3 regions of the Endozoicomonas lisbonensis genome follow, and region 1 is predicted to be linked to each of the others. Evidence: predicted binding sites of a transcription regulator. Region 1 holds the regulator's gene; each other region holds the start of a gene.
What was found. The regulator FNR, encoded in region 1, switches genes on or off when oxygen is low (the NO sensors DNR and NnrR bind a similar motif). The targets are predictions, from matches to a motif close to TTGATNTANATCAA.
Positions count from the first base shown of each region.

Region 1 (5,321 bases):
TCTGCAGGCTCATCAGGATGTCGAGCATGGTGTAGCTGTCTTTACCCCCTGACAGACAGACCATGATCCGGTCACCCTCCTCAATCATATTGAAGTCTTCGATGGCTTTACCGGTAAAGCGTCTCAGTTTTTTCTGGAGTTTATTGAAACTGTATTTTTCTGCGCCAGTCAGGGTGGACGAACTCATAGGTTTAGAACACTGATTCGGAATTAAAGCCGGAGATTATAGCTGTGTGCAATATTCAGCCGCAATCCGGTGCTTCTACCAACAGTCACCCGGGGAGCGTTGTTGATGTAGATCAATGCTCTGGTGCTGTTTCGGTATATGCAGAGTGTGTCATTATATGAGATAAAATGTTCTACAGGGTTGAAATCATCCGCTAACTTTAATCTGTGCTGAAAATAGACAGTTGGCTATGAATCAGAACACTATCAGGGATTGTTGACTTAACCTGTATAAACCATTCAGGGGCAGTGCTTTTCGGTTTGCCGAATAAATTCCTTCGCTCATGACTGTTTAAGCTGAATTAACGGTAACTCAGGGATAGCCAGTACTAACAATAATCTTCGATAAACGCAATGTTCAGGGGATTTTTATGAGTGATCACAATAAGTTGAGAGATTGGATGCTGAGCCGTCGGGAAGCACTCAATGAGCGGTTGCATAACATCAAAAAAGACGTCACTCGCAAAGCCAGTGCCGACTGGTCTGAGCAGGCTCAGGAGCGGGAAAATGATGAAGTTATTGATGCACTGGGGAACGAGGCCAGAATTGAGCTGAATAAGATCAATCTCGCTCTGGATCGTATGAATAATGATGAGTATGGGTATTGTGACGGCTGTGGTGGCGAGATCGCTCCCGCCCGGCTGGAAGCTATGCCTTATGCCGACCTTTGTATCAAGTGTGCAGAAGCCCGGGACAACGGGGGCTGATTAAAGGCTGCGAATCATGGTATCGGCCTGGTTTGCAGTAGTCTGGCTGGTTTCCCCTGTGATCAGCCTTTCATAACTGTCTACAAAGCTTTGCACTGAACCCGGGTTATGTCGGTGAAAATAGTTGTGCCACAGTTTGCCCAGCCCTTCGATATCGTCTTCCGGTAAGGAATGAATGCTTTTTTCAGTCCGGCAATAAATCAGCCATGCAATCGCCGTTGCGTAGGAGAGATTGGTGGCCAGCTCATGGTGAGGGTGGCACAGAAATTCTCTCTGGCTGGCCAGGCCTCTGACCAGGCTCGACAGTTCTGACCTTTTAGCCAGGTAAAAGTCCCAGATATTTCGGTGCATACGGGGAGAGATATGATAAATCCCCAGAGCCCGATGATGGTCCTGTTTGATATGAAATCCCAGCTCTGATTCTCTGGCCGCTGTTCCCAGCAACAGGTTCTCGGCGGTTGGGCTCCACATTTTGAGATGCTTCAGGGTGGGACGGACAACATAATGGCGCAACTCCTTTGCACAAATTCCCATGCCTTGATCCTTCATGAGGTTGAATACTCGTTTTATCGTATCACTGGCTTAATACTGAAGCATCTGCCATTTTGACAATAATCTGTAAGTACAGAGAGAAGCTGCTGATTCTCTCTGCAACAGAATCTATTCCCCTTCAAAGGCGCACAACGAAAAGGTGGGAACGCCTGCATTTTGCAAACGACGGGAGCCGCCAAGGTCAGGCAGGTCCATAATCGCTGCCGCTTCAATGGTTTTTGCGCCCAGTTTTTCAATCAGCTGAACCGCTGCCAGCAGAGTTCCGCCGGTTGCGATCAGGTCGTCAACCAGTAAGACCCGGTCGCCTTTGTGCAAACTGTCGGCATGAACTTCCAGACTGGCAGTGCCATACTCCAGGTCGTATTCTACCGAGATGGTTTTGGCGGGCAGTTTACCTTTTTTACGAAACAGGACCAGGGGCTTGTTGAGTACATAGGAAAGGTTGGAGCCGATCAGAAAGCCCCGGGCATCCATTGCACCAATATGGCTGAAATCCAGCTCCATGTAACGGTGGATAAAGCTGTCCATCACGCCACGCCAGGCTTTGGGGTTTTCAAATATGGTGGAAACATCCCGGAACAGGATGCCTGGCTTGGGCCAGTCGGGAACAGTGCGAATCTGGGACTTGAGATAAAAATCGTCGATGATCATTGAGTGGCAACCATATGCTGTGAAAGTGCCGATCATGGCTTGGGGAAAACCACTGCCGTACGGAGCCATCGGACTGTACGGCAGTGTGAACAGGTTACATCAAATCAGTTTGCTGCAATGATCTGTTCAATATCAGCGGCTTTCCCGCCAGCCAGAGAGCATAGTTGAACTGCGTCACGAATTTCAATTTCCTTACCAACAGCCGAAATCAGGCCGTTTTTCTGGAAACGAGTGAAAACACGGCTAACCGTCTCTACTGCCAGACCCAGATAGTTGCCCATCTCATTACGGGACATGGACAGTCTGAAAGACTGGGACGAGAAACCACGACGACGGAAGCGGCTGGCAAGATTGATCAGGAACGTAGCGATACGCTCGTCTGCATTCTTCTTGGACAGCAGCATCATCATTTGCTGGTCTTCCCTGATCTTTTTGCTCATCAGGCGCATCAGGTGACGACGCAGCTCCGGGAAGTCGTCAGACAACATTTCCAGCTGCTCAAACGGAATCTCACACACCATGGTGGTTTCCATGGCCTGGGCGGATACCGGATACACGTCGGTGTCCATACCACTCAGACCGAGAATTTCGCTTGGCAGGTAGAAGGCAGTAATCTGTTCTTCACCTTCGTTAGTCGCGGTGTAGGTTTTGATAGCCCCGGAACGCACAGCGTATACGCTGTCGAACGGGTCTCCTTCCAGAAACAGGTGCTCGCCTTTTTTCAGCGGGCGGCCGCGTTTTATGATTCGATCCAGATTGTCGATGTCTTTCACACTCAACGCCAGCGGCAGGCACAGAGAGCTGAGACTGCAATCCCTGCAGGCCACATGGCTTGGTTGTCGGACGTTGGGCTTAGACGTCATTGAGTGCCCTCAAGGTCTTAAATGCAAAACGCTGACTATTTTATGGAAAATATTTAGAAAGTGTAAGTGCGGTGTTGACTTACGAATGTTGATATTGATCGTTTTTTAAACTTAATTCGGTAAGTCGCATTATATTGCGGTTAATAGCTAGCTGTATTGGTGAATGCTTTGTCATTTTTCGGGGTTTAGGGCAGGGTATGTGCGATTATTTTTGTGCAGTGATCTGTAGGTCGCAGGTGTTTTTTATTGTTGCTGATTTATTGAGGCACTGCATGGATCAGAGGTTACTAACCTCTGATCCATGCATAACGTTAACCAGACTAAATAACTTTAGAAAAGAACTTCATATTCTTTTGCTCCTGATAATATCGGTCAAACATCATGCAGATATTTCGTATCAGCAGTTTGCCTGCCGGTGTTACTTCCAGGATTTCGGGGGTTATGGTAATCAGACCATCCTGTTCCAATGGTTTTAAATTGATCAGTTCAGACAGAAAATAGCTGGGAAAATCAATCGTATATTGCTGCTCAATTTTTTCTGGTTTCAGTCTGAAATGGCAGATCAGCTCGTTGATGACACTCTGACGAATCTGGTCATCTCTGGTCATTTTCAGACCGCGCTTGAGCGGCAACTGGTTTTGCTCGATAGCAGACTGGTATTCAGCCATATCCGTATAGTTCTGGGCATAGGTATTGCCTACCTTGCTGATAGAAGATACGCCCATGCCCACCAGGTCACACTGGCTGTGTGTGGTATAACCCTGAAAGTTGCGATGCAGTGTGCCGTCTTCCTGTGCAACTGCCAGCTCGTCATCGGGCAGCGCAAAATGATCCATGCCGATGTAAACATAGCCACTGTCCAGCAGCCTGCGGGTCGCCTGCTGCAGAATCTGCAGTTTGACATCGGCAGGTGGCAGGTCTCTCTCATTTATTCGACGCTGTGGCATAAAGCGGTGTGGCAGGTGAGCGTAGTTAAACAGTGACAGGCGATCGGGTTGCATCGCGATCACCTTGTCGATGGTGGTCATGAATCCGCCGAGCGTCTGGTGCGGCAGCCCGTAAATCAGATCCATGTGAACAGATTTGAATGCCATGGTGCGGGCTGCATCAAGAACAGATTCAATTTGCGCTTCGCTTTGTACCCGGTTAACCGCCTGTTGCACTCCGGGGTCCAGATCCTGAACACCAATGCTGATGCGGGTAAAGCCCAGGTCCCGCAATGTCGACATCATGGGCCAGTCTACTTCACGAGGGTCCAGTTCAATGGAGTAATCAATGTCACTCCCATGGGGCAGTTTGAAATGTTCAGATACCTTGTTCATCAACGATGAAATCTGTTCCTGATTAAGAAAAGTAGGCGTGCCGCCCCCAAGGTGTAGCTGTTGCACTTCCTGGTCTTCGTTATACAGGTCTGCCTGCAGCTCAATTTCTTTGAACAGGTAGTTCAGGTAAGTGTCTGCCTGTTCTTTGCGTTTAGTGACAATCTTGTTGCAGGCACAGTAGTAACAAACGTGCTGGCAAAACGGAATATGGAAATACAGCGACAGGGGCTTGCCTGTGGCTGAACTACGCCAGGCGCTGGACTGGTAATGCTTCTGGTCGAAGTCTTCAGAAAACTGAACTGCCGTTGGGTATGAGGTATAGCGTGGACCTGACAGGTCGTACTTGCTGATCAGACCTGTATCCCACACGGGTGTGTTATTCATAGTTTTTCTCATTTTGTTCTTATCAGGTCATCAGTCAGCCGTCGACCTTGCGAAATGTTGTTTCAGTCTATGAGAATGGCAGGAATGTAAGATTGATATGTGTCAATAGGTAGGGGGCGTAATTTACATTTCTTGGGTTTAATTGATCAGGGTCAGGTAGGTGAGATCGCATCGGCTACATTGAGTGACTGCCCATGGCCAGTAAAGACATAACCCATTTTTGATGTGGGCCGGGAATAGCCCAGAACCCAAACAGGATCATTAATACGCCTGCAATATTGCGTGTAGCTGCTGCCTGAATCAGCGAGGTTAACTGTCTGGCAAACAGGCCCGTTAAAAAGACAGCGGGCAGGGTGCCGAGCCCAAACAGGCACATCAATAAGGCCGATTGCAGGGCATTACCCTGGGTGGCGCTCCAGACCAGTGTACTGTAGACCATTCCGCAGGGAAGCCAGCCCCAGAGGCTGCCCAGAGCCAGAGCATTGGGCAGATTGCGAATCGGCAGCAGACGGCTGGCTGCTGGCTGAATATGTTTCCATAGTCGTCCGCCCAGCTGTTCCAGTCGCATCAGGCCCCGCCACCAACCGCTGATGTAAAGCCCCATTGCGATCAGCATA
Region 1 covers NZ_JBEWTB010000002.1:3,815,594-3,820,914, forward strand. The annotation lists gene ttcA (tRNA 2-thiocytidine(32) synthetase TtcA) at 1-187, opposite strand, end outside; gene V5J35_RS18135 (TraR/DksA family transcriptional regulator) at 597-932, shown strand; gene V5J35_RS18140 (hypothetical protein) at 933-1,466, opposite strand; gene V5J35_RS18145 (adenine phosphoribosyltransferase) at 1,593-2,135, opposite strand; gene fnr (fumarate/nitrate reduction transcriptional regulator Fnr) at 2,240-2,998, opposite strand; gene hemN (oxygen-independent coproporphyrinogen III oxidase) at 3,319-4,704, opposite strand; gene V5J35_RS18160 (sulfite exporter TauE/SafE family protein) at 4,880-5,321, opposite strand, start outside.

Region 2 (5,321 bases), 1.0 Mb from region 1:
CCAGGTATTTTCAGCGAACGCTCCACCGGATGTCGTGATTATGCCGTATGGCAACAGGCCGACCAGTGCGCAACCACAAGTTACCATCGGCTTAAGACTCGGCCGTATCCGGGAATTTGTGATGGAAATGGGTCGTCTGGGGCTGCAGCCTTGCTCCAATTCGTTGTTCGACAGTGGTGCAGGCCAATCACCGTATTACTCACATCAATACCTGCGCGCTGCAGAAAAAGCTGCCGCCGGACCATTGCCCACAGATTCGGGGCAACCGCCAAGCAATAAGCTGAAAGGGTTATTGACAATGACAACCCAGTACCTGCTGGGCGGTGCAAAATCTGGTACCAGAAGCTATACCAAGAGTCTAACCTGGGCCATGGCCCGAACAGACTTCGCCAGCATGTTCGCGCAACTGCCATACTCCGAGCGAAGCTATTTCAATGCGAACCCGGATCGCTGGGTTCATTATGCCCTTGTGACTGCCGGCTTGGACAATGCCGGAAATACTGATCAGGCCGCCAGGGAATTTCTGGTGCAGGCCAGAATTTCTGATGTTCACACTCTGGACCACCCTGTACGTATCCCTATCACACGCGGAATGTGGCTGCGGGACATGGCCCTGGGCATTAATGCCATTGATCGTTTCTCTGAGCGGGGGACAAACACACCCGCTATGCACATGGCAGATGGCATTCACCGGTTAAGTGCATTAGGCAAGCTCGGCAATACCTTCGACCAGGTTGGTTTACCCAAAAAAAGCGACGAAAACAGGCGGCATCCGGGGGTTATTCTGGAACTGCGTCAAATGCGTCGCCATATACCTTATACAGAATGGAAACAGGTCGCTTTGGATGTGTTTGACTTTACTCGCCAAATAAATAACCGCAGCGACAAGGCTGGCGATCCCCCCGTGTACTTCACAGGCATTTCACAGTAAAAATCACTCATCGACCATTTTTGGTACATTCTGCAATACCGCTTTACCCGGATACCGATTAGAATACGCTCACACATCGCAATGACTTGATCATCAGGAGCCCTGATTTCTATGTCCTCACGTCGTGAGCTAGCCAATGCCATCCGTGCTCTGAGCATGGATGCTGTCCAAAAAGCCAAATCCGGACACCCAGGCGCCCCAATGGGTATGGCCGACATCGCCGAAGTGCTGTGGCGCGACTATATGAACCACAATCCGGCTAATCCGGAGTGGGCAGACCGTGACCGTTTTGTCCTGTCCAACGGACACGGTTCCATGCTCCTGTACTCCCTGCTGCACCTTTCCGGTTACGATGTATCCATCGAAGACCTGAAAAACTTCCGCCAGCTGCATTCTAAAACCGCTGGTCACCCGGAATACGGTTATGCGCCTGGCATCGAAACTACCACTGGTCCTCTGGGTCAGGGTATTGCCAACGCTGTCGGTTTTGCTGCTGCTGAAAAAGCACTGGCAGGCCAGTTCAACCGTGAAGGCCATGACATCGTAGACCACTACACCTACGTATTCATGGGCGACGGCTGCATGATGGAAGGTATTTCCCACGAATCCTGTTCCCTGGCCGGCACTCTGGGTCTGGGTAAACTGATTGTCTTCTATGACGACAACGGCATTTCCATCGACGGTGAAGTAGAAGGCTGGTTCACCGATGACACCGTTAAGCGTTTTGAGTCCTACAACTGGCACGTTGTTCCAGGTGTTGACGGTCATGACTCTGAAGCCATCAAGGCTGCGATTGAAGCCGGTCGTGCTGAAACTGACAGACCAACCCTGATCTGCTGCAAGACCGTTATCGGTTTTGGTTCTCCTAACAAAGAAGGCAAGGAAGAGTGCCACGGTGCGCCTCTGGGTGATGACGAGATCAAACTGACTCGTGAACGTCTGGGCTGGAACCACGGTGCATTCGAAGTACCTGCCAACGTTTACGAAGGCTGGAGTGCGAAGGAAGCCGGTGCTGCCAAAGAAGCAGGCTGGAACGAGAAATTCGAAGCTTACGCTGCGGCTCACCCGGAGCTGGCTGCTGAATTCAAGCGTCGTATGACTGGCGAACTGCCTGCTGACTTCTCTGAAAAAGCCGACGCTTACATTCGTGAGTGCCAGGAAAAAGCCGAGAAAGTTGCCAGCCGTAAAGCGTCCCAGAACACTCTGAACGCTTTTGGCCCGCTTCTGCCTGAACTGCTGGGTGGCTCTGCTGACCTGGCCGGTTCCAACCTGACTCTGTGGAGTGGTTGCAAGGGCGTTGAAAAAGACGACGCTGCCGGTAACTACCTGTACTACGGCGTGCGTGAATTTGGCATGAGCGCCATGATGAACGGTATCGCCCTGCACGGCGGTTTCGTACCTTACGGCGCAACCTTCCTGGTCTTCATGGAATACGCCCGTAACGCGGTTCGTATGGCTGCCCTGATGAAGCAGCGTTCCATCTTCGTTTATACCCACGACTCCATCGGTCTGGGCGAAGACGGTCCGACCCACCAGCCTATTGAACAGCTGGCGAACCTGCGCTCCACGCCAAACATGAACACCTGGCGTCCATGTGACACCGTTGAATCTGCGGTGGCATGGAAATACGCCATTGAGCGTAACGATGGCCCCAGCGCGCTGATCTTCTCCCGTCAGGGTCTGCCATGCATGGCTCGTGATGAAGAGAAAATCGCCAATATTGCCCGTGGTGGTTACATTCTGAAGGACTGTGCAGGCACACCTGACCTGATCCTGATCGCTACCGGTTCTGAAATCGAACTGGCTATGAACGCCGAAGCCAAACTAACCGAACGGGGTCGTAAGGTTCGCGTTGTATCCATGCCTTCTACGGAAGTGTTTGACGCTCAGGACGCAGAATACAAGCAGCAGGTTCTGCCTCTGGAAGTTCCGGCCCGTATCGCTGTTGAAGCCGCTCATGCTGACTTCTGGTACAAGTACGTAGGTCTGGACGGTCGTATCATTGGAATGACCTCCTTCGGTGAGTCTGCACCAGCAGGCGATCTCTTCCCATTCTTTGGGTTCACCGTAGAAAACATTGTGGCAGCGGCTGAAGACATGCTGGATTAATTTCCACTGCATTTTGTCGTATAGCTTGCGTCGCATAAAAGGGCTTCTGTTTAGAAGCTCTTTTTTTATTCACTCATGCTATTCATCCGCTCATGGTTTTTTATGAGCTCATGGCTTTTTATCTTCAACACAGGCTACCTGTTACAAAATTAACAAACATGTTAACCAATAGCTAAATCCCGACAAGCACCCTCTAAAAAACACACATATGACGCTAATCAATGTGTACCTTTGATAGTCTGTATAGTTATTGACCTGTATCAATATCACCCCTCTTGCCTCTCAATATGATGAAAAGGTATTCATTTTTCAGTGCTGTTACTGCGATTTCAGCTGAACCCGTTTTCTTATTTTGGGAGTTTTTCCATGTCTGCAATGAAATTCTTCATGCCTCAGGTTAACCAGATGGGTAATGGTTGCCTGGAAGCCTCTATTTCCGACATCACCAAGCTGGGTTTCAAAAAAGCCCTGATCGTTACTGACAAGGTACTGAACGACATTGGCCTGGTTGGCTCTGTTGTTGAAAAACTTGCCGAAGAAGGCATCACCTCCGTAGTATTTGATGGCACCCAGCCAAACCCGACCTGTGGCAACGTAGAAGCCGGCCTGAAACTACTGCAGGAAAACGACTGTGACTTCGTTATCTCCCTGGGCGGTGGTTCTCCACACGACTGTGCCAAAGGTGTTGCACTGGTTGCAGCTAATGGTGGCAATATTCGTGACTACGAAGGTGTAGACGTTTCTGAAAAGCCACAGTTCCCGCTGGTTGCGATTAACACCACTGCCGGTACCGCCAGTGAAATCACCCGATTCTGCATCATCACTGATGAAGAACGTCATGTAAAAATGGCTATCGTTGACAAAAACACCACCCCACTGATGTCCGTTAACGATCCTGCGCTGATGACAGGTATGCCTAAGTCCCTGACAGCCGCAACCGGTATGGACGCCCTGACCCACGCCGTAGAAGCTTATGTATCCATTGCTGCGACACCAGTGACCGACTGCTGCGCCATCAAAGCCATTGAGCTGATCAGCGAACACCTGGAAACTGCCGTAAACAACGGCGACGACATGGAAGCCCGTGAGCAGATGGCCTATGCACAGCTGCTGGCTGGTATGGCATTCAACAACGCCAGCCTGGGTTATGTTCATGCGATGGCACACCAGCTGGGTGGTTTTTACGATCTGCCACACGGTGTTTGCAATGCTGTCCTGCTGCCACACGTTCAGGCATTCAATGCGCAGGTGGCTCCTGAGCGTCTGGCTCATGTCGCCAAAGCACTGGGTGAAAACATCGAAGGTCTGACTGCTGAGGAAGCGGCTCAGAAAGCCGTTGAAGCGATCAAGGCACTGTCTGCCCGCATCGACATCCCGGCCGGTCTGAAGGCTCTGAATGTTAAGGAAGAAGACTTCCCGACCCTGACAGAAAACGCCCTGAAAGACGCGTGTGGCCTGACCAACCCTAAACAGGCTACTGCAGAAGAGATCACTGCTATCTTCGCAGCGGCAATGTAATCCCCATCGTCATCCCCGCGCAGGCAGGGATCCACTGTTCGTGGTGGGTTCCCGCCTGCGCGGGAACGACGAGGCTAAATTTTCAAATAATAATCATTTCTATCTAAGCTGATATATTTATATTCTGATTAATTTTATAATTGTCTGCCTCCTCTGTTTTACGACCCTTGTTTTACGACATAAGACGTTTATTCAAATAACTAACCTAAACAGAAGGAGCTTATAACGACAAAGTTGTCAAAATAACGATTATCTCAGGCAGTTATATGACCATCGATATACACAACAAGAATGAAAGGATGCTCTTCATTCTGACCCTTGGTGCTCTCACCATGCTTGGCCCTATGGCCATTGATCTCTATCTTCCGGCTCTGCCAGCCATTGCCGACGATATGGGAGAACCCCTCAGTAAAATCCAGTTTACCCTCAGCGCCTACACTATCGGCTTTGCATTGGGGCAGTTACTCTACGGGCCTTTATCGGACCGCTTTGGCCGCCAGAAAGTGATGCTGCCGGGGCTGGTTGGTTATATCGTTACCAACATACTGGCCGCCATGTGTACCGATGCCAACCAGCTGATTGTCGTGCGGGTATTGCAGGCGATGGCGGGGGCTGCTGTTATGGTGACCATTCCCGCCATGGTTCGGGATCTGTTTCCCCGACAGGAAAGCGCAAAGGCATTGTCGTCTATCCTGCTGGTAATGACGGTTGCTCCGCTTATGGCACCATTGCTGGGTGGGCAGATCTTAAGATTCTTCGGTTG
Region 2 covers NZ_JBEWTB010000002.1:2,792,338-2,797,658, reverse strand. The annotation lists gene V5J35_RS13515 (hypothetical protein) at 1-931, shown strand, start outside; gene tkt (transketolase) at 1,043-3,040, shown strand; gene yiaY (L-threonine dehydrogenase) at 3,407-4,558, shown strand; gene V5J35_RS13500 (Bcr/CflA family multidrug efflux MFS transporter) at 4,825-5,321, shown strand, end outside.
Region 2: a site for FNR is predicted at 3,291-3,304, ahead of yiaY (L-threonine dehydrogenase). Genes of this name have one in related genera too.

Region 3 (5,321 bases), 2.9 Mb from region 1:
ACCGTATGCCCCAGATCGGACGACTAAGTTCTTCTGTTTATTTTGCCCAGGCTTATGCCGGTCATGGCGTTAATGCAACCCATATGGCAGGGCATGTTCTGGCAGAGGTGATCAGTGGGCAGGCTGAACGTTTTGATGTCTTTGCCGGTATCCGGCACCGGCACTTCCCCGGTGGCAAGCATTTCCGGTCCGAACTGTTAGCGTTGGGAATGCTCTGGTACCGGATGAAGGAGTTTTTCTGAAAGAAGCGGGAGAGGTGAGTGCAACAATCGTTGCACTCACTGTAATGATCAGGGTTTTACATCCCTGCACCTGCACTGATCATGACATCGTAAAAGAAGATACGTCCCAGCAGTTCAGCAGAAACGACCATAACCAGTGATGTGGTAGCAACCGCCATGTTTTGGTTAGAGCCACGCATTGCTGAAACAGCCCAGACCAGTACACCAGCAACCAACAGGGCAACCCGGGTGATCAGCAGATTCAGGTGATAGTCAGACACCATAAACACATTCGCTGAAAGAGACAGTTGACCCAGCCAGAACAGGTAACCGGCGTAGCCTGCCATCGCAACGGTCAGCAGAATACAACCCGTTGTTGCCAGAGCTTTGTCGGCAGCTGCCTGAACACTGCCCAGAGTGCCGGACTCCAGACGCAGCAGGACCGAAGCCCCCACCGGGCCAGCGATTGCAGCGGTCATCAGAAACTGGAAGGTGGTCCAGCCAGAATCCCAGGTAGGTACTGTTGGCAGTGTGTAAACACTGGCAATCGCCCTGATCAGTACAACGCCCAGAATCATTGCAACGACCAGCACCCATTTCTGCAAGGGTCGGGCAATGTTAAACAGGCGCATGGCGGTGAAAGCCACGCCAGTACCACCAAACAGTGTCAGGGCCATTATTTCCAGACTCAGTGGCGAGCCATGCCCGACGCCGATCAGAACATTGAACATTCGTAATGGCTGAGCCAGGTGGGTCATGGAGGCTAAAGCGGCAATCCCCAGAACCCCCCAGACCGCAATAAATGACTTGTTTAGTGTTCTGGCATCCGGTTTTGCCAGCAGCTCAAACAGCCCCAGAGCGATAAAAATACCAACGGCGACCTGCGCCAGTACGGTGAAAAATACCAGAGATAACTGATCCATGATTAAATTCTCCCGCACGTTCATAATCCGTCCGGAAGTGTCGCCGGATGGGCGTGCATTTTTAGAGGTACGAATGACCAGATTAGGCCGGGTCAGGGACGCTTCCGGTAGTGGCGCAATATCTGCCCTGTCGCCGTAACGGGCGCGCAGTTCTTCAACCGGTCCGAACTCAATGGCGCGCAGAGGGCAGGAGTCCACGCAAATGGGCTTTTCACCTTGTTCAACTCTGGCAAAGCAGCCATCACACTTGGTCATGACTTTTTTCTTCGGGTCAAACTGTGGAGCCCCGTAAGGGCAGGCCATTTCGCAGTAACGACACCCAACGCAGACATCGCCGTTTACGGCGACCAGGCCATCCTGTTCCCGTTTGTGCATGGCTCCGGTGGGGCAGGCCTTGGCACAGGCAGGCTCTGAGCAGTGGTTACAGCTGATGGAGACATAGTGAGCAAAAACATTCTGCTCCCAGGTGCCGTCTTCATTCTGAAGCCAGCGACCACCGCCGTATTCATAAACCCGACGCCAGTTCACACCAATATCAAGGTCGTTATCGTCTTTACACGACAATTGACAGGTTTTGCACCCGGTACAGCGGGCAGTATCAATATAAAATCCGTATTGAGTCATGGTCTACTGATCCCTTATACCCTGGCAATTTCGACAAGGTTGCTATGCTGTGGGTTTGCTTTTGCCAGTGGCGACGGGCGTTGTGTTGTCAGTGTATTAATGCAGGCACCGTGATCGACTCCCTTGCGATCCGGTTTGTACCAGGCACCCTGACCCATGGCGATCACACCGGGCAGAATACGTTCGGTCACTCTGGCTGGAATACGCAGTTCACCCCGGTCATTCCAGACTTTCAGCATGTCACCGTCTTTAATGCCACGTTTTTCAGCGTCGATGGGGTTAACCCACAGTTCCTGTCGACAGGCGTCGTCAACCAGCGCGACGTTGCCATACGTTGAATGGACACGGGACTTGTAATGGAAACCAAACAGCTGCAGCGGGAATTTACTGGTCAGCTCTGATTCATGGCCTTCCCAGGAAGGAGCGTACTCTGGTAGTGGTGTAATGATATCGTCTTCATTGAGGGTCCAGGTGGCTGCTATATCGGCAAGGCGTTCCGAGTAAATTTCAATTTTCCCTGATGGTGTACCCAGAGGGCTGGCTTCCGGGTCTTTACGGAAGCTTTCGTAAGCAATATTAGGCTTGCCCGGATTCTTCTGTTTAACAATGCCCATCTGGCGGAATGCATCAAACTCCGGAAGGTCTGGATTATTTTGCTGAGCCTGCGCATAGATATGGCGCAGCCAGGCTTCCTGATCACGCCCTTCGGTAAAGGCTTCTTCCACCCCCAGACGTTTTGCGACCTCTGAACACATGTCGTATACAGAACGGCATTCGAACAGTGGCGAAACAGCGGTGTCGGTGAAAATGACGTAGCCCATGTTGCCTGAGCTGCCAGCAGGCGAAAAGTCAGGCTGTTCAGCCGCAGTAAGGTCTGGCAGAAGAATGTCGGCGTAACGCGCACTGGACGTCATGTGGTTTTCGATCACGACAATCATTTCGCACTGACTGTCATCCTGAAGAATGTCGTGGGTACGGTTAATGTCCGAATGCTGGTTGATGATGCAGTTACCGGCGTAGTTCCAGATAAACTTGATGGGCTGATTCAGCTTTTCCGCACCACGAATACCGTCGGTTTTGTCCGTCATTTCATGGTAGCGGGTAATGGCGTCGGTCCACAGGAACATCGGAATGGAGGTCGAAACCGGGTTGGTCAGTGTCGGGAAGGCTGCGAACGGCATCGCGTAGGACGATTCCCGTGCGCCTGTACCACCACCGGAAATGCCTACATTACCGGTCATCACCGCCAGCATGGCGATGGAACGAGCCGCCTGTTCACCATTGGCGGTACGCTGCAAACCCCAGCCCTGCTGTATGTTACAGGGTTTGGTCAGCGCGATTTCACGGGCAATACGGATGATGGTTCTGGCTGGAACCGAGGTAATTCGTGCAGCCCATTCCGGCGTCTTTTCAATGCCGTCCGCTCCCTGACCGAGAATATAGGATTTCCACGAAGAACCTTTCGGTGCGCCGGCGGGCAGACTGTCTTCGTCATAACCTACGGTATAACGGGTCAGGAAGTCGGTATCCACCAGGTTTTCCCTGATCATCACCCAGGCCATGCCTGCGACCAGAGCTGCATCGGTGCCCGGACGAATAGGTACCCATTCGTCATTGTCGCTTAATGTGCTGTCGGTTTTGCGGGGATCAAAGGTGATCATGCGCATGTTGCCACGCTCTTTGGCTTCGGCCATCTGATAGACAACACCGGCACCACTCATGCGGGTTTCTGCCGGATTGTTACCAAAGTTGATGATCAGCTTTGAGTTCACCAGGTCAGAACTGCAGTTGTTCATGTTGGAGCCATAGACGTATGGCATACCGATAGCGATCTGGGCGGTACTGTAAGTACCGTAGTGATTCAGGTAACCGCCCCAGCAGTTCATCAGCCGGGCAATCGGGCTGGAACCCGGAGGCCATGATTTGGAGATCGTTCCACCCAGAGTACCTGTCGCATAATTGATATAAATGGCTTCATTGCCATAGTCTTTTCTGATGCGTTTCAGGTTATCGGCAATGGTGTCAAACGCTTCTTCCCAGCTGATGCGTTCAAAGTGACCTTCGCCGCGTTGACCGACGCGCTTCATCGGGTATTTCAGACGATCAGGGTTGTATACCCGCTGACGAAAAGAGCGCCCGCGCAGACAGGCACGTACCTGATGATGGCCATATTCATCATTACCGGTATTGTCGGTATGGGTGGCAATAATCTGATCGTCCTGAACCTGGTGCCTTAATGCACAGCGGGAACCGCAGTTAACCGTACAGGCTGACCACACAGACTTGATTTCAGGGGTTTTTCCGGACGGTTTGCTACTAGCAATGGATTTGAGAGGCAACGCTGAGCCTGCTGTAAAGGCGGCCCCACTCAGCGCCGCCCCCCACTTTGCAAAGCTCCGGCGACTTAACGGGGTTTTATTCAGCCAGTTTTTCATTCGACAGTTACAAACTATTTAATGTATTAATCATGCTAAGGGGGTCGGATGATAGATGGTCTGTTGCAGCTCTGGTTATGATTCATATCAAGACAGGTCGATATTTACCCAGATATAGATAAGTATTGTTACTTTGTCGTATATATTTCCTGAACTGTTGATATTTAAGGTTAACGGGTGTGCATTTCCACTTAACTGTGACAATAAAGCGAAATTTTACGGGTATTATCAGAAATTTAAATGTACTTATTTACCTAATAGTTAATATATTTGATATTGATCAAAATTTGATAGATTCGATTTGCGTATAGTCGGCGCTCCCTCATTTATAGTTATTATATTAAATAGTTATGCTGGTAGCGCAAATTGTAATGGGGATAACATTATTATTAATGATATCCGGCCGTACCCCTCTTTATCTGACCGCTATTGTCGGTTCTTTTATCACAGCCATGATCGCTGGCTTCCCGATGACCGGTGGTGAAGGCCCCTCCGTCACATCACTGATCAACGGTGGTCTGAACCCGGTTATCGCCGATATGGCGGGTGTACTGATGTTCATTGGCGTTATGGAACGTGTTGGCTTCCTGGACGTGATCATCCGCAACATCATTAAAGTCGGTCGTCGTCTGGGTGGTGGTGCCGGTGTTGCTACGGCGGGTGGTATTGCTGCTGGTTTCATCGGTATGCTGACCGGTTTCACCCAGCCAGCCATTACCGCTGTACTGACCGGTGCCGCCAGCTCCAAGCTTGGTGTGAACCCTTCCAAGTCTGCCGGTGTACACGCTCATGCGGGTCATCTGGGTAACTTTGGTGGCTTCACTCATCCGACTCAGGTGGCAGTGGTTGCGATTACCGGCATCGGCTTCGGTATGATCAACGTTTACGGTGTGCTGATTTCCCTGGCTATCTTTGCCTTCAGCTTCATGCGTCTGCGTAAGGAAACCGCGAAAAACGGCCCTATGACTGATGAAGAAGTGAATGCTATCGCCAAAGAGTTTGAAAGCAGCGAACACAACTACGCCTTCTGGAAAACCATGATGCCTTTCCTGGTGCTGATGGTTGGCTTCGTACTGGGTTACCCGATCTTTGTCGTTGGTGTCCTGAGTAGTATCGTT
Region 3 covers NZ_JBEWTB010000002.1:913,326-918,646, reverse strand. The annotation lists gene V5J35_RS05075 (NAD(P)/FAD-dependent oxidoreductase) at 1-242, shown strand, start outside; gene V5J35_RS24330 (DMSO/selenate family reductase complex B subunit) at 299-1,768, opposite strand; gene V5J35_RS05065 (DMSO/selenate family reductase complex A subunit) at 1,783-4,203, opposite strand; gene V5J35_RS05060 (hypothetical protein) at 4,575-5,321, shown strand, end outside.
Region 3: a site for FNR is predicted at 4,474-4,487, ahead of V5J35_RS05065 (DMSO/selenate family reductase complex A subunit). Genes of this name have one in related genera too.